3 regions of the Halomonas sp. GFAJ-1 genome follow, and region 3 is predicted to be linked to each of the others. Evidence: predicted binding sites of a transcription regulator. Region 3 holds the regulator's gene; each other region holds the start of a gene.

Region 1 (9,913 bases), on a different contig from region 3:
GGCAACCGTTGGCATGCAAAAGGGGTAGGGCGTTGGTTGAAGATGCTGGGCATTTTTGGGCAGCGTTCAGCCGAAAAATATATTCCTAGCGATATTTTTAAGCTTTCCAATCAGCAGCTTGCTTTATTTGTGCGCCACCTTTGGGCGACCGACGGTAGCATTACGTCGGATAAAAATGGCCGTACTCGGTTATATTTCTCTACGGTTAGTCGCCGCTTAATTGATGATGTTAGCGCACTGCTGCTGCGCTTCGGCATTGTAGCCAGAATTCGTCACGTGGTATCTGGGAAAGGTGATGGCTGGTATACCGCCGATGTGTCTGGGGGAGAGCAGCAAAAGCGCTTTGCTAAGTACATTGGCGCGTTTGGCCACCAGAAAGCGGCATTAGAGTCGCTTAAATCTGGGGCTGCCAATCTAAACACCAATATCGATACCCTGCCACAAGAAGTATTTGATTACGTTAAGCAGGCTATGGTGGAGAAGGGGATCAGCCAGCGTCAAATGGCATCGATGCGGGGTACTGCTTACGGAGGCTCTTCGCACTTTAGTTTTTCACCTTCTAGGGCGACGTTAAGCAGCTATGCTGACTTGCTCGGTGATGATGCTTTATCGCAGGTTGCTTCCAGTGACCTCTTTTGGGATCAAATTGTCGAGATACGTCCCTGCGGAGAGGAGGAGGTCTTTGATTTGACGGTGCCGGGTGATGCTTGTTGGCTAGCCGACGGTATCGTTAGCCATAACTCGGGCGCGATTGAACAGGATGCGGACGTTATCGCCTTTGTTTATCGTGATGAAGTCTATAATCCGGACAACCCTGACAACCAAGGGATTGCGGAACTGATTATTGGCAAGCAGCGTAACGGGCCTATCGGCACGGTGCACATGGCGTTTATAGGTAAATACACCCGGTTTGAAGATCTAGCGCCCGATCGCTATGGCGAAGCGTTTGGCGATTAACGTATGCGCAGGCGGTTAACGCAGATGCGGGTAATTAACTTGTGTGGAACAGGGCAGGTCGTATAATGCTCGCCCCTCTTTCGAAGCAGATAGACAGGAGTAGAAAATGGCAGGTGGTTTTAGACGTGGTAACCGAAAGCGTCTTCCTAAGCTGGAGGGCCGCGGGGAGTTGCAGTCGCTAGAGCGCGAAGGGCCATTTAAAGAGTGGTTGGGAATGCCTGACCTTTACCGCTACTTCCTGGTGGTGGAAGGGGAGAAGTACAGTTACCAAACCGAAGATGGTGAGTTGCCTGTGGCGGTTGGTGACAAGGTTGTCTTTCGTTATAAGGAAACCAAAGGCGGAAACTGGATTGATCGCAATTCACTAGGCAAGGCTATCGACCCGTCTGAATATCAATAATTGAACGCATAAGTTGACGTTTTGGTCAGGAACTCTTTTGTTAAGTTGCCGTCTCATGAAGTTAGTGCCAAGGTAACATTATTGTCATGGGTTTACGGGATGCTTTGCCCATGACAATGTCTAATAACAGGAGGGAACCATGGAGCTAAAAGAGCTTAAACAGTTTGTCGCAAACCACGACAACTTCGAAATTCGCGTTATTACCCACTCAGGCAGCCGCTTCTATCAGGTTGAGCTTGAAGATGTTGAAGGTGAGCGACATATGCTGACGCAACGTCATAAACCGATGCTGTTTCGCTCGCTAGATGACGTCTATCTGGAACTTAAGCGAGCAGGCATTCATCGCGCGTATCTAGTTCAGCATGTGCCGCAAGATGAAGTGATCGGACGCGATGCCCACTATAGCGAGCCGTTAACATCTCGCATGCCGCTCGTGTTTTAAGCAGTGGGTTTGGCGAGTTTGGTCAAAAAAACGCCTGCATATGTGTAATCGGTTCATTATTTAGCTTGTCGTTTTTCCCACCACTGCCCTAGCCAGATTCTGCGGCGGGCAAAAAATCGGTAGCCTGCATCCATTGCGCTGCGCAGGCCCGGTAAGCAAGATAGCCTTACTAGCCGCCGGTAACCCAGTACTGCATAAAGGGCCCGGCTGGCATCCATGCCTACATACCATATCCCTTTATTATCAAGTAAGTGAAGCTGCCCCATCATGTCATCAAACGAACGCCCAAGTTTAGCGGCGTTGAAGTCGTTGCTTTGAATATCTATCAGTTTGACCCGCTCTTGATGTCGGTGCTTCGAAAGCCATTCAACTTCGACCCGACAAAAAGGGCAGTGACCATCGTGAAAAAGTGTGACGGGCGCAGCTGCTTGAAGCGTAGAAAAACGGCTCATTGATACGACTCCTTTTGATAACCTTGAGTGTGGCTAGGTAGCCCATAACCTGGGCGCGTTTCTAATGTTGAGAGAAACTGCTCTGCCTGTTGACGGATAGCCTCGCGCTTCTCTTCCTTCATGCGGGAAAGGGAGCCGTAAATCAGCTTCATCCTGGGGTTGCGATTTAGTTGCTCGGCGTTAGTTTCTAAAAAATGCCAATAAAGACTGTTAAGGGGGCAGGCGTTAGGCCCTGTTACTTGTTTAGGGGTGTAGCGACAGTGTTGGCAGTGGTCAGACATTTTGTCGATATACTTACCCGATGCACAGTAAGGCTTGGAGCCCATCAAGCCATCGTCGGCATGGAGAACCATACCCAGCGTATTGGGTAGCTCCACCCACTCGCAGGCATCGGCATACACGGCTAAGTACCAGTCGCAAAGCGCTTCAGGCTTTACACCACATAGCAGGGCAAAGTTACCCGTCACCATTAATCGCTGGATATGGTGGGCATAGCTATTGTCGATGGTCATTTGTATGGCGCGCTGTAGGCAGCGCATGTCGGTGTTTCCGTCCCAATAAAAATTTGGTAGATCGCGCTTGGCGCTGAGTCCGTTTTTTTGCTTATAGCTGGGCATTTGCGTCCAATAAAGCCCGCGTACATACTCCCGCCAGCCGAGTATTTGGCGGATAAAACCCTCTACGGCATTAATGGGGGCCTTGCCTATGTGATACTGTTGTTCCGCCGCTTCGCACACTTCATGGGGGGTTAGCAGGCCAATATTGAGGGCCGCAGATAGTCGAGAATGATATAAAAACGGCTCGGTATCACTAATGGCATCCTGATAGCGGCCAAAGTCCGCTAGCCCATGGTCAATAAAGTGTTTTAAATCTACCAGCGCTTGGCGGCGTGTCACGGGCAAGTTGAAGTTATCCAGTGACCCCATATGCTCGCTAAAATGGTGCTGCGCATCTCTGAGCGCTTCCCGGGTTAACTCATCTTGGCTGTGCTGGGGCAGCGCTGGAAAGCTAAGCGCTGCACTAATAGGTTCACGGTTATCGTGATCAAAATTCCACTTACCACCGGCTGGTGCATCGCCTTCCATCAACAGCCCCGTGCGCTTACGCTGTTCGCGATAGAAGTATTCTAGGCGCAGCTGTTTACGCCCTCTGGCCCAACTAGCGAAGTCGTCTGGGGTGGTGAAAAAACGCTCATCTTCTAATAATGTCCATGGCAAGGCGGCGTCTTTGCGCGCCGTTATATCGTTCCACAGTCGCCACTCTCCAGGGCGGGTAACACGTATCTGATCGCAGCCGTACTGTTTGGCAATCCGTTCGGCTTCATTAAGAAGTGACTGAGTGTTGTCTGCATCGTCAATTCGGCTGTAGTGAACCTGGAAGCCTTTATCTCTCAGGGTTTGGGCAAAGTGTCGCATGGCGGCCATAAAGAGGCCGATTTTATGTATATGATGGGGGACATAGCGAGCTTCATCCGCGACTTCGCACATGGCTACCACCGCATTAGGGGGGGCATCTTTTATCGCTGTGAGTGAAAGGGACAGCTGATCACCGAGTACGAGCAGTAAAGGCTTGGACATGAATTTGCCTATAGTTATACAAATAATGTTGATAGTATAACTTTATGCCGTAACTTTGCTGGAAAGTGTTACTATTTTAGCCATTAAAAGTAGTCTTTTAGGAGTAGACGTATGACCGATAGCGTTGTGAAGGATCAGCCAGGAGCAGGCCGCTTGGCCCACGCGCCAAGTGACCATCCGGCTGTGCCCCGTGCGAAGGTAGGGGTAGTGCTGGCCAATCTTGGCACGCCGGATGCTACCGACTACTGGTCAATGCGTCGCTACCTGAATGAGTTCCTATCCGACAAGCGGGTGGTGGATTATGCCGGTTGGAAATGGCAGCCACTGCTTCAGCTCATTATTTTGACGAAACGTCCCTTTTCGTCGGGTCATGCGTACAAAAGTATTTGGAATACCGATAAAAACGAAAGCCCTCTGCTAACGACTACCCGTGCGCAAACGGAAAAGATGGCCGAGCGACTCAAAGCCCTCTACGGCGATAATGTAGAGGTTGATTTTTGTATGCGTTACGGTAATCCCTCCACTGAAAGTGTGCTAAACCGGATGAAGGAGAAGGGATGCGAGCGCATCGTCTTTTTCCCGCTTTATCCCCAGTATGGTTCGCCCACCACGGCCACCGCTAATGACCAGGCGTTTCGTACACTGATGAAGATGAAATGGCAGCCTTATATTAGGACCGTACCTGCCTACTTTGAACACCCAGCGTACATTCAGGCGTTAGCTAACTCGGTGCAAGAGGCTTACGACAGTTTTGAAAGCCGCCCCACGAAACTGGTGGCGAGTTACCACGGGGTGCCGGAGCGCTACCTGTTAGAAGGTGACCCCTACCACTGCCAGTGCCAGAAAACGACGCGGCTAATGCGTGAGAAGCTTGGCTTCACCAAAGAAGAAGTAGATACCGCTTTTCAGTCACAGTTTGGCCCCGAAAAATGGGTAGGGCCACAAACCGTTGATCACGTGGCGGCGTTGGCTAAGCAGGGGCATAAGCACATCGCGATTATGTCACCCGCCTTCTCATCGGACTGTGTGGAAACACTTGAGGAGATTAAAGAGGAAATCCACGACAGCTTTATGGAAGCCGGGGGCGAAACCTTCAGCTATATCCCTTGCTTAAATGACCGGGATGATCATATCGATGCGTTGTTAGCCGTCGTGAATAATGAACTATCGGGTTGGCTGTGTTAATTATCTACCTGTATAGCGTAATGCGCTTATCTGCCACGGGTTTTTAGCAGCTGGCGGCGGCGGTTTTTGATACTGCCAGGGCGTTTGGGGCGGCCGGGTTTTGCTACTCGGTTTTGCCCCACATCTTCATCCAGCAGTTCAGGCAGTGAGCCACGAGTGCTGGTGGTAAAGCGTAAATGCATGTGTAGTCCTGTTTTTGCCAGCATGTGCCCTGTCACGGGGGCAGTTAAAAACAGAAACAGGGTAATTAATAGCTCTTGCATGTGGGGTTCACGCTGGGTGGTTGTAAAGTAAACCATTGAAGCAATCAGCACACAGCCGATGCCTAGCGTAGTGCCTTTGGTGGGTCCGTGTAAGCGCATGAAAAAGTCTTTGAACTGCAGCATGCCAAGCGAGCCAGTAAAGGCAAACATCCCGCCGCAAATAAGCAGAAGCGATACCAAAGCCTCAATCATAATAGCAAATGTCATGTCAGCCTCCGTTACTCGATAATATCGCCGCGTAGCAAGTATCGACAAATTGCCATGGTGCTGATAAAGCCGAGTAAGGCGATTAACATGGCAGCTTCAAAGTACGTTTTTGTGTTGAACCAAAGCCCAGCAATTACGATAAGCGCAATTGCGTTGACATACATGGTATCTAGCGCTAGCAATCGATCGGGTATGTCTGGGCCTATAAGTAAGCGGTAAACATTCATTGCGAGTGCTAACACTATTAGCGTCAAACTGATCCAAAGGGCGATGGCTAGCATTCGAAAATCTCCTTTATGGGACGCTCGTAACGCTCATGAATGTCTTGAATAAGAGCCTGCTCATCCTCCATATCCAATACATGAATAAGCAGCGACGTATGATCTAGCCGAATATTGGTGGAAACAGTGCCAGGCGTCATGGTGATGGTATTGGCCAAGAGAGTAATGGCTAGCCGATCCTGTACTTGTAGTGGGTACTCAATAAAGCCAGGGTGCGGTGTCCGCTTAGGGCTCAAAATTAATAAGCTAACGTGCAAGTTGGCGACTACGATATCGGCAAGTACCCGTAAGACAAAGCGTACGAGCTTTATAGGGTGTTTAACCCGGGGGAAAGGCAGCCAAAAAGCGCGGGTTAGCAGCGGTATGCCAATTGCTAGCAGCACCCCTAGTAGCAGTTGGCCGAAAGCCAAGCTTCTCACCATTAGAAGCCAGGTGATTAATAGTATTAGTGACAGGGCAGGTGCGGGAAAATAGCGGGCAAACATTACTGCTCCTCCTCATCGCGCAAAGCAAAATCTGAAGGATTTACTTCGGGCAGTATGGTCTGAATAGTCCGCTGTGGCGAAGCAAGTTGCTCAGCAGTGGCTTGGGTGTATTCGCTTACAGGCCCCGCCAGTAACACTAACAGCGGCGCGCTAATCAATAACCACGTTACGCCAGATAGCTGCAAGGGAGTGATACGTGGCCCGCTGGGAGCACCTTTGTAGCTCGCCCAGAAAAACACCGAGCCAGCCCGAGAGAGGGCAATCATGGCCGCTAAACCAGCCAAAAGTAATAGTGGCCACAGCCATGGCCTCTGTGCGCTATCCGCAGCCTGCATCAAGAGCAATTTGCCCAATGCCCCAGCTAAGGGGGGCAAGCCCGCCATGGCGACGGCTCCTATCAAAAACATACCGCCAAGCAGGGCTGGTTGATGAAGCTTGCGGGCACGTACTAAGCGCGTGCCCGCCTTGCCCCGCTGTAGACCGATCAGCTCAGCTAGCAGGAACAGCGCTCCAGCGATGAGCGTGGTGTGCACGAGGTAATAGAGCAAAGCCCCCGTGCCTGAGATGTGACCCATACCAGCCCCGCTCATTAGCGTGCCGACAGAAACAAGCACTAAATATGCCACTAGGGTGCGAAGATCACGAGCGGCTAAAACGCCAATGCCCGCCAACAAAAGGGTTGCCAAGCCGCCCCACCAAAGCCAATTATCGATATAAACAATGGCTGGGCTTTCCGAAAATACGAGCGTTTGAACCCGAAGCAGGGCGTATAAACCGACCTTTGTCATAATCGCAAACAGCGCTGCTACCGGTGCGGGCGCAGAGGCATAGGTGCTCGGTAACCAAAAATAGAGGGGTAAAATAGCGGCCTTCAAACTAAATACGACGGTAAGCAGCAAAGCCCCCGCGGTCACCAGCGCGGCATTAGCTTCATCCATCTGGGCAATGCGACGCCCCATATCTGCCATGTTGAGCGTGCCAGTGGCGCCATACAGTATCCCAAGGGCAATTATGAACAGCGCTGAACCCACTAGATTAAGCACAACATAGTGAAGTCCTGCGCCAATGCGCGCTTTACCACCGCCATGCATAAGCAACGCGTAGGAAGCCAGCAGTAAGATTTCAAAAAATACAAAGAGGTTGAATAAGTCTCCAGTTAAAAAGGCGCCGTTTAAACCCAGCAATTGAAGCTGAAAAATGCCGTGAAAGTTACTCCCGCGGCTATCATCTCCTGCGCTGGCAAACAGGATGCACCCTAAAGCCAGTACGGCGGTGAGTGCCACCATCAGTGCTGAGAGACGATCTAATACCAGCACAATGCCAAACGGTGCCTGCCAGTTCCCCAGGTTATAAATATTGATAATATCGCTATTGGCATGTACCAGTAGTAAGCCCGATAGCACCACTAATAGTGCGGTTGAGATAATGCTAATACGCCGCTGTAGCGCGCTGGGGGCTTGCCCCATGAGCAGTAAACCAAGCGCAGTCAGCATGGGTAAAAGAATAGGAAAAACTAGCAGGTGCTGGCTCATTAGCGGGTGCTTCCTTCTTCACCTTGCTTACCATCCACGTGGTCATTACCTAGCTCGGCGCGCGCTCGTATCGCAAGAATGACCATGAACGCAGACATGGCAAAACCAATTACGATGGCCGTTAACACCAGTGCCTGAGGGAGAGGGTCGGCAGGTGCGGCTGAGGCACCTATCACCGCCGCTGAATGGGTATGCAGGCCACCGGTTGAAAATAAAAACAGGTTGACCGCATAGGAGAGCAACGCAAGTCCTACGATAATTGAGAAGGTGCGGCCTCGAAGCAGTAAATAAATACCGCTAGCGCTTAATACTCCGGTTACCAACGAAAAAAGCAGCTCCATTACTTATTGCCCTCTTTTGATGCCGTTTGTTCCGTAGTTTTGAGCGTAGGGCGATGCGCTGTGGTAACGCTGCCCAGGTTCACCAAAATCATCAGTGTGGCGCCCACTACCGCAAGATAGACCCCCAAGTCGAACAGTAGCGCCGTTGCTAGCTCTGTTTTGCCAACAAGCGGAATATTAAAGTAGCCGAACGAGGAGGTTAAGAAGGGATACCCGAACAGCCAGCTTCCCAAGCCGGTGAGTACGGCTATGACAAGACCAATGACTGAAATAACTGGATACGATAGCGGCAAGCGGCGGCTGGTCCATTCGTAGCCCCGTGCAATGTACTGCAATAGTAGTGCAATAGCGGTAATCAACCCCGCAATAAAGCCGCCGCCAGGTTGGTTGTGCCCACGTAAGAAAATATAGACCGAGACAAGCAGTGCCAGCGGCAAAATGATTTGAGCGACTACTTCAAGAATCATCGGGTAGCGGTGGCGCGACCAGCGAATCCCTTCAAGGTTACCGGAGGGCTTAAACAGCCGCAGCCGGTTAAGCAGTTTATAGGTCGCTAGCCCGGCAAGAGTGAGTACGGTAATTTCCCCTAACGTATCGAACCCGCGGAAATCAACCAAAATTACGTTGACGACGTTGGTGCCGCCGCCGCCAGGCACACTGTTGGTGAGGAAGTAATCAGAAATGCTCAGCACTTCCCGGGTTAGAAGGGCGTAGTTCAATCCAGCAATAACTAACCCTAATGAACCTGCCAGTAAAACATCCCGTACGATTCGCTGCGAGGAGACCCAGCGAGGGGGCCGCTGAGGGAGGAAAAACAGGGCCAGTATTAGCAGTATCATTGACGCCACTTCAACGGATAGCTGCGTCATTGCGAGGTCGGGTGCTGAAAAGCGGATAAACGTAAGCGAGACAGTAAGCCCCACCATGGAAAGCATTAACAGTGATACTAGTCGCCAGCGGTGTGCAAGCGCGCTGCCAATGGCGCCAATCATCATCACGCTGGCACCTAGTAGGGTAAGCCCGTCAATTGGCTGCATGTCTATGTTTCCAGACAATGTATCCAATTGACTAAGGCCGAGAGCAGTCATGCCAAGAGCCGATAATAGAAGCAGCGCTTGATAACGCTGTAGGGAGCCGTTTTCTAAACGTAGCGTTATCCAAAGCGAGGCTTTAATAAGGCGGGTGACAGCTTTTTCAAACAGAGCCGGGGCGCTAGGTGTAGGTAGCAAAGAGGCTAAGCTGCTAATGTTTTTATGCCGCCACAATAAAATGATACCGCCGAGGATTGCGAACAAGCTCATTAAGAGCGGTAGGTTAATCCCGTGCCACAGTGCAAAAACGAAAAGCGGTGTGTTATCCCCTTGTACTGCGATGCTTGCCGTGCGAATGAGGGGAGCGGCTAGCGTCATGGGGAACAGGCCTACGAGCAGGCACAAGCAGGCAAGCATTAAACCCGGTAGGTACATGCCTTTAGGCGGGTCGTGGGGAGTGTGTGATTCCTCCGGCGGATTATCGCTAGGAGCAAAAAATACGCAATATACCAAGCGCAGTGAGTAAGCCACTGACAGGGTGGCGCCTACCAGCACCAGTAATGGAATCACGCTGCCTAGGCCACCAAATAGATCGGTGGCTAAGGCCTTGGTCAGCAGCATCTCTTTCGTTAGAAAGCCATTAAACGGAGGGAAACCCGCCATTGCCGCGCCGGCCATGAGCGTTAATGTTCCGGTGATAGGCATAAGGGACCATAACCCACCTAGGCGCCTGATATCCCGTGTGCCGGTTTCGTGGTCG
Region 2 (9,913 bases), on a different contig from region 3:
TCTCCGTACGCGCAGCGCGCTGTGGCTCAGCGGCGGTCGCTGGCACTGCCGCTGTTTCCCACCACCACGATAGGCTCTTTTCCACAAACGAATGATATTCGCGCGGCACGACGGGCATTTAAAGCAGGTGAACTTAGTCAAGCTGACTACGAAGCGCGTATGCGTAAAGAGATCGCCTACGCCGTTGAGCGACAGGAAGCGTTAGGGCTAGATGTGCCGGTGCACGGCGAAGCCGAGCGTAACGACATGGTGGAGTACTTCGGCGAGCAGCTAGAGGGCTTTGCCTTTACCCGCCTTGGTTGGGTGCAAAGTTACGGTACCCGCTGTGTTAAGCCGCCGATTATTTTTGGTGACGTCACGCGTCCGACGCCGATGACCGTCCGCTGGAGCGAGTTCGCCCAAACTCTGACCCAAAAACCGATGAAAGGGATGCTTACCGGGCCGGTCACCATCTTACAGTGGTCGTTTGTTCGCGATGACCAGCCCCGGGCCACTACCTGTCGACAGATCGCCTTGGCGCTGCGCGATGAGGTGGTGGACCTGGAAAAAGCCGGTATTCAGGTGATCCAGATTGACGAGCCAGCGCTACGCGAAGGGCTGCCGCTGCGTCAGCAAGAGTGGCAAGGCTACCTGGATTGGGCCGTGGAAAGTTTTCAGCTAAGCGCTGCAGGCGTGGCTGATAGCACACAGATTCATACCCACATGTGCTATTCGGAGTTTAACGACATTATCGGCGCCATTGCGGCACTCGACGCCGATGTGATCACCATCGAAACCTCCCGCTCAGATATGCAGCTACTGGATGCGTTTCAGGACTTCGCCTACCCGAATGAAATTGGGCCAGGAGTGTATGACATTCATACTCCGAATATCCCCGAAGTGAGCTGGATGGTTGATTTGATGGAGAAAGCCTTGGAAAAGATCCCCGCCGAACGGCTGTGGGTGAATCCCGACTGCGGTTTGAAAACCCGTGGGTGGGCAGAAGTAGAGTCGGCTTTGGCTAACATGGTGGAGGCCGCCAAGATATTAAGACAGCGCTACGCTTAAAGAGCGAGCATTGGTGAAGAGTGAGTATTGATGCATTACCCCGCTGCACTAGGCAGCGGGTTTTTTTGATGGGGTTTGTAGATATACAGCTAGCTTTTTGACGCGTAGGCGTAGAGCAACGTTTCTTGAGCGCTAATGGCATCGCTGCTACCAGGATCCTGTAGCTGATAGCTGCCGTCGCTCTGCAGTAGCCAGCTTTGGCAGTTATCGACCAGGTAGGTTTCTAAGTCTTTACGAACCCGGTTGGCGAGCTTCTTATCCAGCAGCGGGAAGCAGGTTTCAACTCGGTGGAACATATTGCGCGACATAAAATCAGCGCTTGAGCACCAGATTTCCGATTTGCCGTCGTTGTGGAAGTGAAACACCCGGGTATGCTCCAAAAAACGACCAATTATAGAACGCACGCGAATATTCTCCGAGACGCCTTCAATGCCTGGTTTAAGGCAGCACATTCCACGGATAATCAGGTCGCACTCCACCCCTGCCTGGGATGCACGGTACAGCGCTTTAATCAGCTTGGGTTCTGTCAGTGAATTGCATTTGATAATGATATGACCACGCTTGCCCTTGCGGGCTAACTGGGCCTCACGGTCGATCATCTCTACCAAACGCTCGTGCAGGGTAAAGGGTGCATGGAGCAGGGTATCGATTTTTCGTGCACGGCCCATACCGGAAAGCTGCTGAAAGACTTTGTGCACGTCGGCACACAGTGCTGTGTTCGAAGTTAGCAGGCTGTAGTCGGTATACAGTTTGGCGGTTTTAGCGTGGTAGTTACCGGTTCCCAAGTGGGCATAGTAGCGTAGCTCGTTTTTTTCTCGGCGTACGATATGCAGCATTTTAGCGTGAGTTTTATAGGCCATAATGCCGTAAATCACAATGGCTCCAGCTTCTTGTAGCCTTGCAGCTAGCTGTAGATTGTCCGCCTCGTCAAAGCGCGCCCGTAGCTCTATCACCACAGTGACTTCCTTGCCGTGGCTAGCGGCTTCCACCAGGGCACTCACAATAGAAGAGTCGGCGCCGGTTCGGTAAAGCGTCTGCTTAATGGCCAGCACGTCCGGGTCGCGGGCAGCCTCGCGAAGGAGGTCCTCAATTGGCGAAAAGGCTTGAAATGGGTGATGCAGCAATATGTCGCTTTTAGCGATAGCGCTAAACAGGCTGCCGCCCTTGAGCACTTTGGGCACGCTGGGTGTGAAAGGCCGATACAGCAGTTCTGGGCGGTCAACATCGCCGAGTACTGCCATCATGCGGGTTAAGTTAACGGGCCCTTGTACCCGGTATAGGTCATTGGTTTCCAACTCAAATTGGCGCAGTAGAAAGTCGGCAAGATCATCGGGGCAGTTGTCGGCTACCTCCAAGCGTACGCCACTGCCATAGCGGCGGGCCAGCAGTTCGCCGCGTAGTGCCGAGGCAAGGTCGGAGACCTCTTCCGGGTCAACGGTCATATCTGCATTCCGCGTAAGCCGGAACTGGTAGCAACCGCGTACACGCATGCCAGGGAACAGCTCCTCGGCATGAGCGTGAATCATGGAGGATAAAAACACATACTCCGAAAAGCCCTCAGCGCAAAGTTCTTTGGGCAGGGCCATTAAGCGAGGCAGCGAGCGAGGTGCGGGAAGTATCGCCATTCCCCCCGCACGGCCAAAGGCGTCTTTACCCTCTAGCTCAACAATAAAATTAAGGCTTTTATTCACCAAGCGGGGAAAAGGGTGGGAGGGGTCCAGGCCGATAGGGCTAATCACCGGCATGATTTCGCGCTCAAAAAACGCCTGTACCCAGGCTTTTAGGGCATCATCCCACTGATCTCGGCGGCGAAAGCGTAGCCCCTGCGCCTCCAGGGCAGGCAGCAGCACCTCATTTAAAATTTGATATTGGCGCGCAATCTGCTGGTGGGCAATCTCGGAGACTTCTACCAGTAGCGCTTTAGGCAAGCGGCCGTCGGCGGCGGTGGTATCATCGCCCAGTGCTAGCTGATGCTTTAGGCCCGCAACGCGAATTTCAAAAAACTCATCCATGTTGGATGAAAAAATCAGCAGAAACATTAGTCGGTTAAGAAGCGGGTGCGCGTCATCCAGCGCTTGTTCCAACACGCGAATATTAAACTGCAAATGTGAAAGTTCGCGGTTGAAATAGAGCTGCGGGTCGTCCAAGTCGGCTTCCGAGTGGGACTCCCGTGCCTGCACACCGGTGGGCGTTCGATTGATGCGCAGTGGCAAGCTTTCCCCTTCGCCACTGTATGGCTCAGTAGGCGTTAATGGCATTGAATCTGATAGTTGGTTGTCCATAGCTGCCCCGCGTAAATGACCTATCTCAAGCATAGCGTGTTAACGCTTATTTACGGCAGTATGAAGGGGGTAGATGACAAACAGGTGTCACCTGTTTGTCATCTTAGCAGCGTAACTAGGGAAGTGAGAGGTTAGCGCTGTAGCAGGCGAGCGGCCTCAAGGGCAAAGTACGTTAATATTCCGTCGGCGCCGGCGCGCTTAAAGCACATCAGCGACTCAAGTATCACGGGTTCAGCCTCTAGCCAGCCGTTATCGAAGGCGGCGCGATGCATGGCGTACTCACCGCTTACTTGGTAGGCAAACGTAGGCACTTGCAGCTCGCTTTTGACACGGCGTACTACATCTAGGTAAGGCATGCCGGGTTTGACCATCACCATATCGGCGCCTTCAGCGATATCCATGGCAACCTCATGAAGTGCTTCATCGCTGTTGGCAGGATCCATCTGGTAAGTACGCTTATCCGCTTTGCCCAGGTTGGCAGCGGAGCCGACAGCATCGCGAAAGGGGCCGTAATAGTGAGAGGCATATTTGGCGCTGTAGGCCATAATGCGCACGTTGTGCAGGTGCTCCTGCTCCAGAACCTGACGGATGCCGCCAATGCGACCATCCATCATGTCGGAGGGGGCCACAACGTCGGCACCCGCTTCAGCGTGGGAGAGCGCCTGCTTGAGTAAGGTGTCTACGGTGCGGTCATTCAGCACATAGCCCTGCTCATCAATGATGCCGTCCTGACCATGAATGGTATAAGGGTCGAGGGCAACGTCGGTAATAATACCAAGCTCTGGTAGCGCCTCTTTTAGGGCACGTACGCAGCGCTGCACCAAACCGTTCGCGTTATAAGCTTCTTCCGCCAGTTCGCTCTTCTGCTCCTTGCCCACTACGGGGAAGAGTGCCAGCGCCGGAATGCCGAGGGCATGAGCTTCGCGGGCCTGTTCAATGAGCAGGTCGATGGATAAGCGCTCAACGCCTGGCATTGAAGCGACGGCTTCACGCTTGTTTTCACCCTCTAGCACAAACACCGGGAAAATAAGATCTGCCGGCGTTAACGTTGTCTCCTGCATCAGGCGACGTGAGAAGTCGTCACGGCGCATGCGGCGCATACGAGTGGCGGGGAAGTGACGGGTGCTTGGTATACTCAAAGGAGTTCTCCGCAAAACGCTAACATAAGGGTGCCCGTAGGCTTACAGTGAGTATATCAGCCATAACCTGCGGCGAAAGCCGCCTTGTGGCGGTTAGGCAGACTGACTAGAGTGAAACGTTTGCCAAGTCGCTAGGCAAGTGGTGAAAATAACGGCGACCATAAGGAGATAGGCATGACCAAACAGGTAGCAATCGTATTAGCAGGCTGCGGCGTTTTTGATGGTTCAGAAATTTACGAAACCACACTAACCCTGCTGCGCCTGGATCAGTTGGGCATTGGTTACCGCTGTTTTGCGCCGGATGTGGAGCAGCACCATGTGATTAATCATGTAACCCAGTCACCTGTTGAGAGGGAGGCGCGCAACGTACTGCAAGAGTCGGCCCGGCTGGCCCGAGGCGAGATCAGCCCTATCACCGAGCTAAATGCCGATGAATTTGACGCGGTGATTGTGCCCGGTGGGTTTGGTGCCGCTAAGAACTTGTCTGACTTTGCTACGCAAGGCGACAGCATGCAGGTGCTGGAGAGCCTAAAAGATGCGCTAGCGGGCTTTAAACAAGACGCTAAGCCCATTGGCCTAATGTGCATTGCACCGGTGATGGTGCCCCGTCTGCTGGGTGAAGGCATCGCAGTGACTATCGGCCATGACCCCGCCGTGTCAGGTGCCATCAGTGCTATGGGTGGGCTACACCGCAGCTGTAGCGTCGAGGATATTGTCGTGGACTTAGAGCATCGCGTCGTCACAACACCTGCCTATATGCTCGCCACGCGGATTAGCGAAGCCGCCACGGGTATCTTTAAATTGGTTGATCGTATTGATGAAATGATGGAGTGAACGAACGCTCGCCGCGGTTGAGTAAATAGAGCAAAAAACCCCTGCCATCTAAGATGGCAGGGGTTTTTTAGTGAGCGCTTATGGGTAGTTAGCCGCTATTCGTTCTCTTCATCGGCAGCTTCGGTCTTGCGCTTGCGCACTAGGCGGCCAAACAGCAGCCCCACTTCATAGAGCAGGTACATGGGGATTGCGAGAAGGCTCTGGGAAATAATATCGGGGGGCGTTAATAGCATCCCCACGACAAAGCAGCCCAACACAATATAGGGCCGTTTTTTGGAGAGACTTTCAACAGTGGTAGCGCCTGAAAGAATCAGCAAAAAGGTGGCAATGGGGATTTCAAAAGCGACACCAAACGCAAAAAATAGCTTCAGCACAAAGTTAAGGTACTGATTAATGTCGGTCATTACCGCGACATTTTCTGGACCTGTTTGGGTGAAGAACTCAAACAGCAGCGGAAACACCACGTAATAAGCAAATGCCGCGCCAGCGTAAAACAGCGCAACGCTAGACACCAAAATAGGAATCGCCAGCGCTTTTTCATTATCGTATAGCCCCGGCGCCACAAACGCCCACGCCTGGTGGAGCACAAAGGGGATAGCGATAAACACAGCGACCACTAAGGTCAGCTTAAAGGGGGCAAGGAAAGGAGAGGCTACCTCGGTAGCAATCATCTGTGACCCTTCAGGTAGCAGGGCCATTAATGGATCGGCAACAAAGGTATAAATATCATTAGCAAAGGCATAAAGACCGAGGAAGATCACCAGAATGACGACCACGGATTTTATGAGGCGCGTTCGCAGCTCTATTAGGTGCTCAATAAGCGGGGCTTGGCTTTGCTCGTTACGCGGCTCCTGTGAATCGCCAGACATGCTCATTGGTGATTGCTATCCTTTTTAACATCGGCCTTTTTAAGATCAGCCTTTTCAAGGTCGGCGGTGTGAAGATCCGTGCTATTAGCATCCTCGCGTACCGTTTGTAGGGCGTCGTCTAACCGGGCGCTGGCGCTGGCGACTCGCTGTTCAGTTTCATGCTGCGCGGCGGGCGTTGAGGTGTTGGCCGGGGATGAGTCGGCAATGCTCTCAACGTCCTGCTTCACTTTCGTTAAGCTGTCATCGAGCCTTTTTTGCTGCTCGTTAAGCTTTTGGCGCAGCTCTTCTGCTTCCAGCTGGGCGCTAATTTCACGCTGCATACCGGATACCGTTCGCTTGATCTTGCCAATCCACATACCCGCAGTACGCGCCGCTTTTGGCAAGCGCTCAGGACCGAGAACCAGCAGCGAGACGATGCCAATAAGCATGAGTTCAAGGAAGCCGATATCCAGCATGGGTTATTTGCGCTCTTGGTTGCTGTCTACAGGGCGGCTCTCTTCCGCTTGTGCCGCACGCTTCTCTTCGGCCTGCACATCGTAAGTGTTGCCAGCCTCTTCATGGCTTACCTTTGCCTGGGGCTGATCAGCGTCTTTTTTCTCGCCGTCTTTCTCTTCTTCGTGCATCGCTTTTTTGAAGCCTTTGACTGCACCACCTAGGTCGGTGCCCACATTACGCAGCTTTTTAGTGCCGAAAATCAGGATAATAATGCCCAGAACAATCAGCAGCTGCCAAATACTGATACCACCTAACATATGCATTTCCTCATCGGTGCAGGTTAACGTTGTGTGCGAGACGCTTTTTCGTCGTGACCAGAAATACCCAACCGCTTTGCTAGCTCATCGAGTACGCACTGGTGATCCAGGTCTAAGTGCGACAGCATCACCAGGCTATGAAACCACAGGTCGGCGGTTTCAGCGATCAACGCTTTACGTGCTTGCTCGCCACCGTGTTCGGCATCTTTTGCTGCGAGCAGCGTTTCAGTCGCTTCTTCGCCAACTTTTTCGAGTATCTTGTTCAAACCCTTATGATGCAAGGAGGCAACATAAGAATCTTCTGCTGACGCATGGCGGCGCTGCTTCAATACCTCGGCTAAAGCGTCCAATACGGGCGTTTGGTTAGCGGTTGTGCTCATGGTGTTCCTTGTTGAATCGGCAGGGCATTTTAGTCTCGCTGGCCGGCGGGTTTTACTGCCACAACAGCAGCAGTAGCCCTAGGCCAGCTGCGGCTAATACGGGCCACTCTTGGGTGGCAGCCCAGCTGCTAAGCGGTTGCCACGCTAAGGCAATTGCCACCAGAATCAAACCCACCCGTAGCCGGTACTGGCGTTTACCTTGGCGTGTTAACTGGCTGTGCATGTTACTCAGAGTGCTGACCTGTTGATGACGCTGGCGGTGCTCATGCTCCATACGGCTTAGCGCTTGGTGGGCTAATACCGGTAGCTCCGGCAGTTGGTGGGAAAGCTCTGGCGCTTGTCGCTTTAACGACTCCCAAAGGCCGCTTACGCCTGCACGGTCTTTCATCCACTGCTCAAGGTAGGGCTTTGCGGTGCTCCATAAATCCAGGTCAGGATAAAGCTGGCGGCCCAGCCCTTCGATGTTAAGCAGCGTTTTCTGCAGTAGCACCAGTTGGGGCTGAACTTCCATATTAAAACGTCGGGCGGTTTGGAACAGCCCCAAAAGCACCTGCCCAAACGAGATGTCCTTTAGCGGCTTCTCAAGAATAGGTTCGCAAACGGTACGAATGGCGGCGGCAAACTCATTGGCGCGAGTGTTTTCGCCCACCCAGCCGGACTCAATATGAAGGGCGGCGACTTCATAGTAATCCTGGTGAAAAAACGCCAGGAGATTTCGCGCCAGGTAGTCTTGGTCTTCCCGGGTTAAGCTGCCCACAATGCCGCAGTCGATGGCAATATATTGCGGATCCTCGGGGTTGTCACAGTTAACAAAAATATTGCCGGGGTGCATGTCAGCGTGGAAAAAATTATCGCGGAACACTTGGGTAAAAAATAGCTCTACGCCACGTTCGGCGAGTTTTTTTAGATTGGTACCTTGGGCTCTAAGTGTCTCTAGGTCGGCAACCGGTACGCCACGGATTCGCTCTTGCACCATGACATGCCGACGGGTGAAGGGCCAATAGATGGTAGGCACAAACAGCAGCGGCGAATCTTTAAAATTGCGCTTTAGCTGTGAGGTGTTGGCGGCTTCTTTGTAGAGGTCGAGTTCGTCAAACAGCGTGGCTTCATAGTCGCGGATGACTTCCACCGGGCGTAGGCGCTTGGCTTCGGGCACTTTAGCGAACAGCTTGGCGACCTGATACATCAGCGCCATATCCTGGCGCATAATACGGTCGATGCCGGGGCGGATAATTTTCACCACCACGTCTTCGCCGGTGTGTAGCGTGGCTGCGTGTACTTGCGCAATCGACGCGGAGGCCAGCGGCGCCCGATCAAATGCCGCAAACGCTTCGGTCAGCGACATATCCAGCGCTTTCTCCACCCTTGCTGCGGCCTTTTCGCCGGGGAAGGGAGGCACTTGGTCTTGAAGTCGCTTTAGCTCATCGGCGACGTCCTCGGGCAGCAGGTCCCGCCGCGTGGAGAGCATCTGGCCAAATTTAATAAAAATTGGCCCTAGTGCTTCAAGCGCCAGCCTTAACCGTTCGCCTCTAGAGCGCTGACCAACGGGCACTAAACGCAGTGGGGAGAACCACATCAGCGTGCGTAGCCACAGCGGCAGGCGTTCAATGGGAATCAAGGTGTCTAGGCGGTGGCGGGTAATTACCCAGACAATTTTGAACAGCCGCAGGCTCATGGGCGCTGCTCCTTGGTGTTTACGGGCGCGCTTGATGACGGCGGTGGCGCCAGCTGGCTTAGGCGGCGCTGAAGGCGATTAAGCCGCGCCTCCAGGCGGTCGGTAGCCACCTCAAGTTCGGTTAAATGGTCGCGTAGCACGCTGCGCTGCTGGCGGCCAGGCAATAGGCGGGCTTCTTCAAATACGTATTCCGACACATCTTGAAGTAGCTCGTCTTTGGCCCGTAGCCCCCAGCGGGCGGCGCGACGTATGCCTTCAGCCAGGGAGTGAGCCGGTAGGTCGCCTAGCCAACGGGCTAACTCACCTTCCCAGTCGATATCCAGGTCAAGCAGCAGGTCACGGGTAGCTTCTACCAAATGAATGCGGCCACGCACGGAGAGTTTGCCATCAAACATCAGCCGCTCGACAGAGGCGCCGCTAAGCCACTCTGAAAGGGTTTCCGGGGTAAGCTCGACAATGGCGTCTACGTCTGTCTCATCCAGCTCGTCACCCCGTAGCAGGTCGATACCGGCATGGTGGTAGTGAAGCACCAGCTGCAGATGAGGCTTTTCCAGCCTCACCAACAAACGGCTGCCCGCAAGTTGAGCCAGCCGGGTAGGGGCTGCCGGGTCACGGGCGAGGAGGGCGTTCAACGTGCGTTCACATCCGGCCAGCAGTAGGGTCGGGGTTACCAGCATGCTGACCTCTTGTTCAGTAACGTCATGGTTTACAGTGACTTCATAGTTTGATGCCACGGTGAAGGGCAACGATGCCGCCGGTCAGGTTGGTATATTCAACCCGTTCAAGGCCTGCGGTTTCCATCATCCCTTTCAGCGTTTCTTGGTCAGGGTGCATACGAATAGACTCCGCCAGATAGCGATAGCTTTCGCCATCGCCCGCCACTAGCTCACCCATTTTGGGCAGCAGACGGAAGGAGTACTCGTCGTAGGCTTTGG
Region 3 (9,913 bases):
TCAGTTTTTCAGCACAGCGGGCTTTCGCTGCTGGTTCAAGAGTACTTTTTATCCACCATGGCGGATGATCTTGGCCTGCCTTCGCGCTAGGCTAACACTGCATCTTTATTCGTGAGGTAAGCATGGATCGTTCTCTGTTGCGGCCAACGGGGTGGGCTCGGGTGGCGGATTTTTTACAACTGATGCGCCTGGATAGGCCCATTGGTACCTGGCTTTTGATGTGGCCAACCCTGTGGGCGCTGTGGATTGCGGCAGAGGGAGTACCTGGGCGAAATGTATTGCTGATCTTTATTGCCGGTGTTTATGTAATGCGCGCGGCGGGCTGTGTGGTAAACGATTATGCGGACCGCCACTTTGATGGCCATGTGAAACGCACCAAGCATCGGCCGCTCGCCACCGGGCGTATCAGCGAAACCGAAGCGCAGCTGCTGTTTGTTGGGCTAGTGGCGATTGCGTTTATTCTGGTGCTGCTTACTAACTGGTTTACGGTTTTGCTCTCTATTGGGGGCTTGGTACTGGCGTTTATTTACCCCTTTATGAAGCGCTACACCCACTTTCCCCAAGTGGTACTAGGAGCGGCTTTCTCTTGGGCGATACCGATGGCGTTTGGTGCCGTGCTGGGGAGCGTGCCCCTTGAAGCATGGCTGCTGTTTTTCGCCAACGTATTGTGGACCGTGGCCTACGATACCCAGTACGCCATGGTTGATCGCGACGATGACTTAAAAATCGGTATTAAATCAACGGCGGTGCTGTTCGGAGATGCTGATCGATTAATCATTGGCCTGCTACAGCTTGCTACGCTGGCGCTATTAACCTGGGTAGGGCTACGAGTAGCGTTAGGCGGTTTTTTCTGGCTAGGGCTAATAGCGATGGCAGCGACGTTTGTCCATCAGCAGCGGTTGATAGCGCACCGTGAGCGTGATGGCTGCTTCCGGGCGTTTTTGAATAATTACTGGTCGGGCCTGCTTATTTTTGCCGGTATTGCTCTGAGCTGGTGGCCAATCACTGGCTAAATACGCTGAGTGTCATAAAATTGTCACTAAGCCATGGTGTTATCGTCACAGATATTTCATTGAACTGTTTTTCTATGAGCTAGTTTCATTGCACACCGTGAGGCCCAGGAATGACCGCCAAGACCGTTTTGATTGTCGATGATGAGGCGCCGATTCGCGAAATGATCGCAGTGGCGCTGGAAATGGCTGACTATCACGTGCTTGAAGCGGATAACGCCCAAGATGCTCATGCGATGGTTGTCGACCATCAGCCTGATTTGCTGCTACTGGATTGGATGATGCCCGGCACCAGCGGTATTGAGCTTGCAAGGCGCCTAAAACGCGAAGAGTCTACAGCTGAAATACCCATTATTATGCTTACTGCTAAGGGCGAAGAGGATAATAAGATTCAAGGTCTTGAAGCGGGTGCCGACGATTACATCACTAAGCCATTTTCGCCCCGTGAGCTGGTCGCGCGCTTGAAAGCCGTGCTAAGGCGTACCACCCCCCGGGGTGTGGAAGACCCCATTGAGATTAATGGCCTAATGCTCGACCCGGTAAGCCATCGGGTAAGCGCCCATGGTGAACCGCTGGAAATGGGTCCCACAGAGTACCGCCTGCTGCAGTTTTTTATGACCCACCAAGAGCGCGCCTATACCCGCAGCCAACTGCTTGATCAAGTATGGGGGGGCAACGTCTACGTTGAAGAGCGCACTGTTGATGTACATATTCGCCGCTTACGTAAAGCGCTAGGTGAAGCCCACCAAAACCTTATCCAAACGGTACGAGGCACGGGATACCGCTTCTCCGCTCGGGTGTAAATGGTGCGTCTCTGGAGTCGTGAGCTGTGGCGAATTGCTTGGCTGGCTACCTTAGGGGTCTTGCTGGGCTGGGCGCTAAGCGCGCCTGGGTTAGGGTTGGCCGCAGGGCTTGCGGTGTGCCTGTTTTACCATTTGCGCCAACTGCTGGCGCTTTTTCAATGGCTAACGCTGCATCCCCAGGATGAACCGCCTTCGGCGCGGGGCATGTGGGGCGAGCTATTTGATCGGCTCTACCGTTACCAAAAGAGCCAGCGCATTACCCAAACCCGCTTACGGGCTACCCTCGGGCGTATTCAAGAGTCATCGGAAGCCATGCGCGACAGCGTCGTCATGTTAGACCGCCATGGTGACCTTGAGTGGTGGAACAGTGCCGCCACTGAGATGCTGGGCCTACAAACCGCCCATGACCGCGGGCAGCATATTACGAATCTGCTGCGTGACCCGCGTTTCATCAGCTACTTCAATGCCAACGAGTATAGCGAACCGTTAACGCTAACCTCGCCAATTGATGAACGCCAAATTCTGCAGTATCAGATTACCCTCTATGGAGACGATGAGCGTCTCGTCATGGCGCGGGATATTACCCGGCTGCATCGTCTTGAGCAGATGCGGCGTGACTTTGTCGCGAATGTTTCCCATGAGCTGCGCACACCGCTAACGGTGCTTTCCGGCTATTTGGAGACCTACAGCGACTTAAGCGACCAGCTGCCGCCACGCTTAGGCCGGGGAATTGGTCAGATGGAGGAACAAACCAAGCGCATGCAGAGCTTGGTGAATGACCTGCTACTGCTTTCTCGGTTGGAAATTGACCAAGGTGGAAAAGACCACCAACCACTGGTCGTTGGGCCGTTACTTGAGAGCATTCGCCAGGATGCCTTGGCGCTCTCCGGCCAGCAGAAAGGCGATCAAGTGCCGAGTAGCCAGCTGCATAGCATCCACGTAAGTGTTGAGAGCGAGGCCCAGCTAGTGGGCAGCGAGCAGGAAATCCGCAGCGCTATTTCTAATCTTGCCTTTAACGCGGTGCGCTACACCCCTGCAGGCAGCCAAATAACCCTGCGTTGGGTCACCCTGGAGAACGGTAGCGCTTACATCTCGGTGGAGGATAACGGCGAGGGGATCGATCCGGTGCATATCCCCCGGCTGACTGAACGCTTCTACCGAGTTGATAAAGGACGCAGCACCGCCACTGGGGGCACAGGCCTGGGATTAGCCATTGTTAAGCATGTATTGCTGCGCCACGATGCTCAGCTACAGATAGTCTCCCGTCCTGGCGAAGGCGCGCAGTTTCGCTGCGTATTTCCTGCCACACGGGCCTTGGTGGCTAATACCGCCTTTTAAAAAACCACGCTGCGTTTTCAAACCCTGCATTCAACCACTGAATTCAACGGCGGTGCTGGTCAAACAATTCCTGTTACAAAGAAGCACGCGTTCCCTAAAAAAGACAACGCTTGTACAAGTGTGCCAGATTGTCTGTTAAGGATGGTCAAACGCTGCGCATGTGTCATTTTTAGCCACTTTTGCAGCTTTGACAGCGCTTTTAGAGTGGCTATAAATAATCGAATAATGTCTATAAGCCCCTGTATTTAATTTGTTTTATATTATTTTTTGGCAAGATGGCACAAGCAGTGCAACTACCTAGTTAAGGAAGATCACCGCTGGAACTGGTAAGCCTCAATGGCACTCTTCCTTAAAAATTAGCGGTATCACAGCGATCGAGGAGACGGAACATGATGTCCAAGGAACTACTCAAGAAAGCTGGCATTTTAGGTGTAAGTTTTGGCTTGATGGCTAGCCCATTAGCATTTGCTGACACCACGGACCATTCATCAATTGATCAAAACCAGGATATAACGGCTGATGAAGAGCCGAGGGATAGCCACTCGCAAAATGCAAATCCTGGTGACTATGACAGTGAAGATTTAACTACCGATCACGGTACGCAAGGCCCAGACGTGGTTGACGATCCCGAGTCAACTAACATGAACGGTGACGATGAAGAATATACGCCTGACGACGTTGTTGAAGAAAATAGTGCATCGTAATTAGTATTTTTTATCGGTAACATTAGTTTACAAAGCTGAAAATAACTCTTACGCTTAGGAGTGAGCACATAAGGGGCAAGGATGTCCCATAGCAAGGATGCTCACCGATTCAAGGAGTGAATCAAGCGACGAACAACACGTTAGTCAGGGTTAATTCCAAGGTTGGAGTCCCGCAAAAGGATAGGAAGCTAACGTTAGGTATCGCCCATATTAAGAGTTATCAAGACCCCGCCCTGGCGGGGTCTCGTTTTTTGTAGACGGTCGAAAAGTGTGTTCATTCCACACGTTCATTCCGCGGTGACCACACCACGGTAGTGGTGATCCCACATCAAAACGGCGCCTGCCACCGCACCAGGAATTAAGAATAAATTTGCCAGCGGAATCCAGGTAACCACGGTCACCAGCCCGCCGTAAGTTAGGCTTTGCCACCAGCGCCGTGAAAGTCGTTGGCGCATATCCCGAAACGTTATTTTATTGTTATCCATTGGGTAGTCTAAGTAGGTGATGGCCATTATCCAGGCAGAAAACAGTGCCCACAAAATAGGCGCCAGCAGGTTAAGCCCTGGAATCCAGCTAAACACCAACAGTGCTGCCGCGCGGGGCAGGATGTAGCCTAATTTCACCAGCTCACGCCCCACTGCATCAATCGCCGTTTTCGCCAGACCGCGGTCGTCTAACGGTTCGCGGCCAGTGGCTTGACGCTCTACTTTGGCGGCTAAAAAGCCGTAGAAAGGCGCGGCGATCAGGTGGGTGACTAACGTAAAGGTGAAAAACACGGCCAGTAGTAGGCTGACGAAAAAAAGAGGCCAAATTAACCAGGATAGCCACTCAAGCCAACTCGGCACCATTGCCATCGCGCTGTCTAGCCAGCCAGAAAAGCGGTTAACCACCAAGCGGAGCATGCTGGCATAAACCACAAGGTTTACCAGCAAGGGAAGGAAGACATAGCGCCGCAGGCCTTTCGATACACCAGCCGAGTGCCTCGGCTTAGCGCGGTAAATGCATTCAATGTGCGAACTCCTTATCAATACGCCCAGGCAGCGCATCTGGGCGTATTGCAGGAGGTATTACAGGATAGGTCAAGACTTTTTAAGCACGTCCTGATCTAAGCTGTCGAGGTCGGTATGGCGAATATCCAGTCCCTTTACGAGATAAACCACATATTCCGCGAGGTTGTTGGCGTGGTCGCCTACGCGTTCCAGGGCGCGCAGTACCCACATAATGCTGAGTACCGAGCTGATAGAGCGAGAGTCTTCCATCATAAAGGTCATCAGCGAGCGCATGGCGCTGCCATACTCGTCATCCACGAGCTCGTCTTCACGCACGACCTGCATGGCAAGTTCCGTATCAAAGCGGGCAAACGCGGTTAACGCATCGCGCAGCATTTTACGGACGTGTTCGCTGATATGGCGTACTTCTACCAAGCCACGAACACTGCCGTTGTTTTCACTTAATAGCATCGCGTTACGGGCAATCTTGCTGGCCTCATCGCCGATACGCTCAAGGTCTGAGGTGGCGCGAATAACCGCCAGCACTAAGCGCAAGTCAGAAGCTGCGGGCTGTCGGCGCGCTAGAACACGCGTGCACTCGTCATCTATTTGTAGCTGCAGATCGTTTACTTGGCGGTCGTTATCGCGCACTTTTTCGGCGAGGTGGCTGTCGCCTTCAAGCAGTGCGAATACGGCGTCTTGCACCTGCTTTTCCACTAGGCCACCCATGGCCATTAGGTGGGTTTTTAGCTCCTCTAGCTCTTGATTAAACTGGCGAGAGATATGCTGGCTGTGGGTATCGCTGGTAATGTCCATTGCGCACTCCTGACGGGTCGTCTCTGGGGCCTAGGTCATGCGGCCGGTGATGTAGTTTTCAGTGCGTTGTAAACGCGGGTTGGTGAACACTTGGTCGGTTAAGCCGAATTCAACCAGCTCGCCGTGCTGCATAAACGCCGTGTAGTCAGAAACCCGGGCGGCCTGCTGCATATTGTGGGTCAGCACCAAGGTAAGCTGCGATTTAAGGTTGCGAATCAGCTCTTCCACCTTGAGTGTTGAGATGGGATCCAGTGCCGAAGCGGGCTCATCTAACAGTAAAACGTCGGGTTGGACGGCCAGCGTGCGGGCAATGACTAAACGCTGCTGTTGCCCACCGGAGAGCTGCCATGCTGAACGGTGCAACTGGTCTTTAACCTCCTCCCATAGCGCGGCAGACGTTAGCGCCCACTCAATAATGTCGTCTCGCTTACGCTTGGGTAATCGGCGCTGCAAGCGCAGCCCAAAAGCGACGTTTTCATAAATTGACATCGGAAATGGGTTCGGGGTTTGAAACACCATACCCACGCGGCGCCTCAGCTCGGTGACGTTCGTTTGGGGGGCGTGAATATCCTGCCCTTCAAGCGCTATGTGTCCACTGTGGGAAACTGATTCGTTGAGGTCATGTAACCGATTAATCGCCCTAAGCAGCGTGGATTTACCGCAGCCAGAGGGGCCGATAAAAGCGGTAACCCGATGGCGAGGCACGTCGAGCGTCAACTGCCGCAAGGCAGGTTTCCCCGCATAGGCGAGGTTAAACTGATTGATGCTTAGGCAGCACTGCCCGGGAGCAAAGGTGGTCACCGGAGCCTGTGATGCTTGGCCTGACGCTTGGCTTGGTGTTAAGGGCGCTAGCATTCGTTTCCTCGTTGACGCCTTAGATAATGACGCAGAAATATGGCAGTTAGGTTAAGCACCAGCACAATCAGCACTAATAGTAACGCCGTGGCGTAAACCAGCGGGATGGCGGCCTGAACATCCTCCCCATGAAACGCCGTATCAAATAAATGATAGCCAAGGTGCATAAACTTGCGCTCAAGGTGCAAATAAGGGAAATCACCATCCAGCGGCATTTGCGGCGCTAGTTTTGCAACGCCCACCAGCATTAAAGGTGCCACCTCGCCAGCGGCCCGGGCGATGGCTAATATCACTCCGGTGAGCATCGCAGGGGTAGCCATAGGCAGCACCACCCGGGTTAACATTTCTAGGCGTGTGGCCCCTAGCGCTACCGCCCCTTCGCGCTGGGCGTCGGGTATTCGCGCTAAGCCCTCTTCGGTTGCCACAATCACCACCGGCAGGGTTAGTAGTGCAAGGGTCAGCGAGGCCCATAAAAGCCCGCCGGTGCCGAAGGTGGGCGAGGGCAGTTCATCGCTAAAGAACCAATTATCGATAGAGCCGCCAATGCCGTAGACGAACACTCCCAGGCCGAACACGCCGTAAACAATCGATGGCACGCCTGCTAAGTTGCGCACGCCAATGCGTACTAAATGGGTGAGCCGATTTTGATGAGCGATTTCATTGAGATAAATCGCCGCCAGTACGCCAAACGGGGTCACGATCACCGACATTAAAATAACCATCAGTACGGTGCCAAAAATAGCCGGCCACACGCCGCCGCCGGTATTGGCTGCCCGTGGCCCTTCGCTCAGAAAGCGCCAAACGTTTTGCCCCCAGGCTGTGGCTTTCTGCCACCAGGACATGGCATTGGGGGCCTGAAAATGGCGGATACTGGAGAGCGACTGGCGTAGCGCTTGGCCATCGGCGGTCAGCAACAGTAGCTCACTGCTAGCCCGCTGGCTGGCTGGCAGCGCTAGGGAAGTCGTCATGTACTCCCAGGCAGCTTGTCCGGTTAAGCGCTGGCCATCGCTTTCCACTGCGACTAAACGGCCAATAAAATCGCCCCAGGGGGTACGTTCTAAGCGGATTAGGTCGTTTGGGGTCGCTTGCTCAGCGATGTCCTCGACGTTTATCCAGCGCCAGTTAGCCCCGGTGATATCGCGGTTGCCGGTAAAATAGAGCCGCTCCATGCCCGCGTTTAGCGGTAGCGGGGTTTCGCGTACCGGCTGGCCGATAACCGTATCACCTGAGGCAAGCGTGACCTCCTCCAGGGTAGCTGGCCAGAAGTGCCCTAGCCCCCGGGTCGCCAACAGGGTGAGCAGCGCTGCCAACATCAGTAGTGAAAGCGCCACGCAGGCAGCGCATAGCCACGGCCACAGCCCATCATTTAGCCAGTTAACCCGCCGTTTGCTCTGTTCGGATAGTGGCGTCATTGGCTGCCCCCCAGCCGATGGTAGCGGCGGCGCAGTCGCTGGCGCACCACTTCTGCCAGGGTATTGACCAAGAAGGTAAAAATGAACAGCGCTAGTGCGGCCAAAATCAACAGATGATAAGTGAGTCCGCCGGGGGTCGCCTCGGGCAGTTCAATGGCGATAGCGGCGGAGAGCGAGCGTAGTCCCTCAAAGGGACTGGCGCTAAACAGCGCGGTGTTGCCGCTAGCCATGAGTACGATCATGGTTTCACCCACAGCGCGGCCTGCGCCAATCATGACCGCTGAAAAAATACCGGGGCCAGCTGTGGGTAGCGCTACTTTCCAAAGCGCCTGCCAACGGCTGGCCCCCAGCGCTTGCGCGCCTTCCATTAAGGTGGGGGGGATATCTGCGAGTGCATCTTCGGCCAGCGCATAAATACTCGGAATGATGGCAAACCCCATGGCGATACCGACAATCAGCGCGTTTCGTGTGGCGTAATCCATGCCGTAGCGTTGGTCGAGCAGGCGGCGTAGATCGCCCCCTAGCAGGTGGTGCTCAAGCCATGGCGCGAGCCACAGTGCCACGACGACCATGCACGCAAGCCACGGGATTAGCCATAGTCCCGCCCAGGAGTGCGGTAAGCGCTGGCGCAATCGGGTCGCCGCAAGATGCCATAAGACACCGGCCAACACGGCGCTGAAGGGCAGCCACACGATGAGCAGCAGGGCACTGGCTAAGTGGCGCTCTACCCAGGGTGCTAGCACTAAGCCAGCAATAAAGCCGACCACAACGCCAGGTACCGCTTCCATGAGTTCTAGTGCGGGTTTTAGCCGACTACGCAAACGCGCCGACATAAACAGTGCCGAGTAGATGGCTGCGCCTAACGCAATAGGCGTTGCAAACAGCATGGCGGCGAGGGCGGCTTTTAGGGTGCCCCAGGCAAGTGGTGAGAGCTTACTAAGCGCGAAGGTATCGCCTAATGCGAGCAGCGGAAGCGTTTCCCAAATAAGGAAAACCCCGATGGCCAGAATCGCCAATAACACCCCAATGCCCCCAGCGGTGATTAGCCCAGTGGCAATGCGGTCTTGAAGTTGGCGCAGCGGCAGATGAACGCGGGTTAGCCGGGGGGGAGTCATGTCGACATCATTGAGAAGCGGGTGCCATCGCTAAAATAAATATGCATGGGATTCTCCTTACCCTAAAACATTTTTATGACAATTAAATGACAGTCGTTACCATGGCTGCTGGGCGTTCAGGTCGCTAGGCGGCAGCGGTACAAAGCCTGAAGCGCGGACAATTTGCTGGCCTTCTGGCGACATAATCAGCTCAATAAACGCCTGCTCGGCGGCCGGTAACGCCTCCCCTGGGGGCAGATTAACGTAGAGATAGAGATCGCGGGATAAAGGATATTCGCCACGCTGAATCGCTGATTCCTTAGGCGCCAGGGCGTTGCCGTGCTGGTCGGCTAGATGCAGCGCTTTTACCATGGGGGTAAGGTGGTTGAAGCCTGCATAACCCATCGCGTTAGGCGATTCTCCCACTGCGGCGACCACGGCGGAAGAGCCAGGGTGCTCGCTAATATCGACCCGGAACTGGCCGCTGCATAGCGCCTGTTGTTGGAATAATCCGTGGGTGCCCGAGGCCAAATTGCGCCCATGCAGCGCAATACGCCCGTAAGGCCACTGCTCGGCATCAAGGAGCGCATCCCAGCGCCGAATGGGCTGGCTGGCACCACAGGCAAGGCCGGTGGAGAAAATGGCATCGACCTGCTGACGGGTTAAGACATCAAGCGGGTTGTGGCGATGGACAACGACGACCAGCGCATCCCGCGCCACACGCAGCTCAAGGGGCGGGTAGCCATAGTGGTCGATAAACTGCTGGCGCTCAGTCGCAGCCATCGGCCGGGACATCGGGCCAAGGCGTGTAGTGCCTGCAATTAACGCCGTGGGCGCACTGGCTGAGCCGCCCGCTTGAAACTGGAGGTTAATTTCTGGATGACGAGCGGTG

The links. The regulator PhoB, encoded in region 3, activates phosphate uptake and scavenging genes when phosphate is short. The targets are predictions, from matches to a motif close to TGTCATANNNNTGTCANA.
Region 1: MOY_RS04875 (DUF6482 family protein) is a predicted target of PhoB. The motif match lies at 1,429-1,446, and genes of this name have one in related genera.
Region 2: ppk1 (polyphosphate kinase 1) is a predicted target of PhoB. The motif match lies at 3,415-3,432, and genes of this name have one in related genera.

Annotation. Positions count from the first base shown of each region.
Region 1 covers NZ_AHBC01000019.1:30,313-40,225, reverse strand. Annotated here, with positions in the region: gene MOY_RS04885 (replicative DNA helicase) at 1-957, shown strand, start outside; gene MOY_RS04880 (hypothetical protein) at 1,064-1,357, shown strand; gene MOY_RS04875 (DUF6482 family protein) at 1,497-1,799, shown strand; gene MOY_RS04870 (thiol-disulfide oxidoreductase DCC family protein) at 1,856-2,251, opposite strand; gene MOY_RS04865 (cryptochrome/photolyase family protein) at 2,248-3,828, opposite strand; gene hemH (ferrochelatase) at 3,940-5,013, shown strand; gene MOY_RS04855 (Na+/H+ antiporter subunit G) at 5,040-5,483, opposite strand; gene MOY_RS04850 (K+/H+ antiporter subunit F) at 5,495-5,764, opposite strand; gene MOY_RS04845 (Na+/H+ antiporter subunit E) at 5,758-6,249, opposite strand; gene MOY_RS04840 (monovalent cation/H+ antiporter subunit D) at 6,249-7,781, opposite strand; gene MOY_RS04835 (Na+/H+ antiporter subunit C) at 7,781-8,122, opposite strand; gene MOY_RS04830 (monovalent cation/H+ antiporter subunit A) at 8,122-9,913, opposite strand, start outside.
Region 2 covers NZ_AHBC01000035.1:17,121-27,033, reverse strand. Annotated here, with positions in the region: gene metE (5-methyltetrahydropteroyltriglutamate--homocysteine S-methyltransferase) at 1-1,047, shown strand, start outside; gene ppk1 (polyphosphate kinase 1) at 1,137-3,329, opposite strand; gene hemB (porphobilinogen synthase) at 3,461-4,468, opposite strand; gene elbB (isoprenoid biosynthesis glyoxalase ElbB) at 4,643-5,302, shown strand; gene tatC (twin-arginine translocase subunit TatC) at 5,398-6,177, opposite strand; gene tatB (Sec-independent protein translocase protein TatB) at 6,174-6,626, opposite strand; gene tatA (Sec-independent protein translocase subunit TatA) at 6,630-6,923, opposite strand; gene MOY_RS09580 (phosphoribosyl-ATP diphosphatase) at 6,947-7,303, opposite strand; gene ubiB (ubiquinone biosynthesis regulatory protein kinase UbiB) at 7,356-8,978, opposite strand; gene MOY_RS09570 (ubiquinone biosynthesis accessory factor UbiJ) at 8,975-9,655, opposite strand; gene ubiE (bifunctional demethylmenaquinone methyltransferase/2-methoxy-6-polyprenyl-1,4-benzoquinol methylase UbiE) at 9,696-9,913, opposite strand, start outside.
Region 3 covers NZ_AHBC01000027.1:65,761-75,673, forward strand. Annotated here, with positions in the region: gene MOY_RS07305 (chorismate--pyruvate lyase family protein) at 1-90, shown strand, start outside; gene ubiA (4-hydroxybenzoate octaprenyltransferase) at 123-1,013, shown strand; gene phoB (phosphate regulon transcriptional regulator PhoB) at 1,124-1,813, shown strand; gene phoR (phosphate regulon sensor histidine kinase PhoR) at 1,817-3,151, shown strand; gene MOY_RS07325 (hypothetical protein) at 3,541-3,855, shown strand; partial or broken gene cysZ (sulfate transporter CysZ) at 4,143-4,864, opposite strand; gene phoU (phosphate signaling complex protein PhoU) at 4,935-5,660, opposite strand; gene pstB (phosphate ABC transporter ATP-binding protein PstB) at 5,691-6,515, opposite strand; gene pstA (phosphate ABC transporter permease PstA) at 6,509-7,927, opposite strand; gene MOY_RS07350 (ABC transporter permease subunit) at 7,924-9,042, opposite strand; gene MOY_RS07355 (PstS family phosphate ABC transporter substrate-binding protein) at 9,139-9,913, opposite strand, start outside.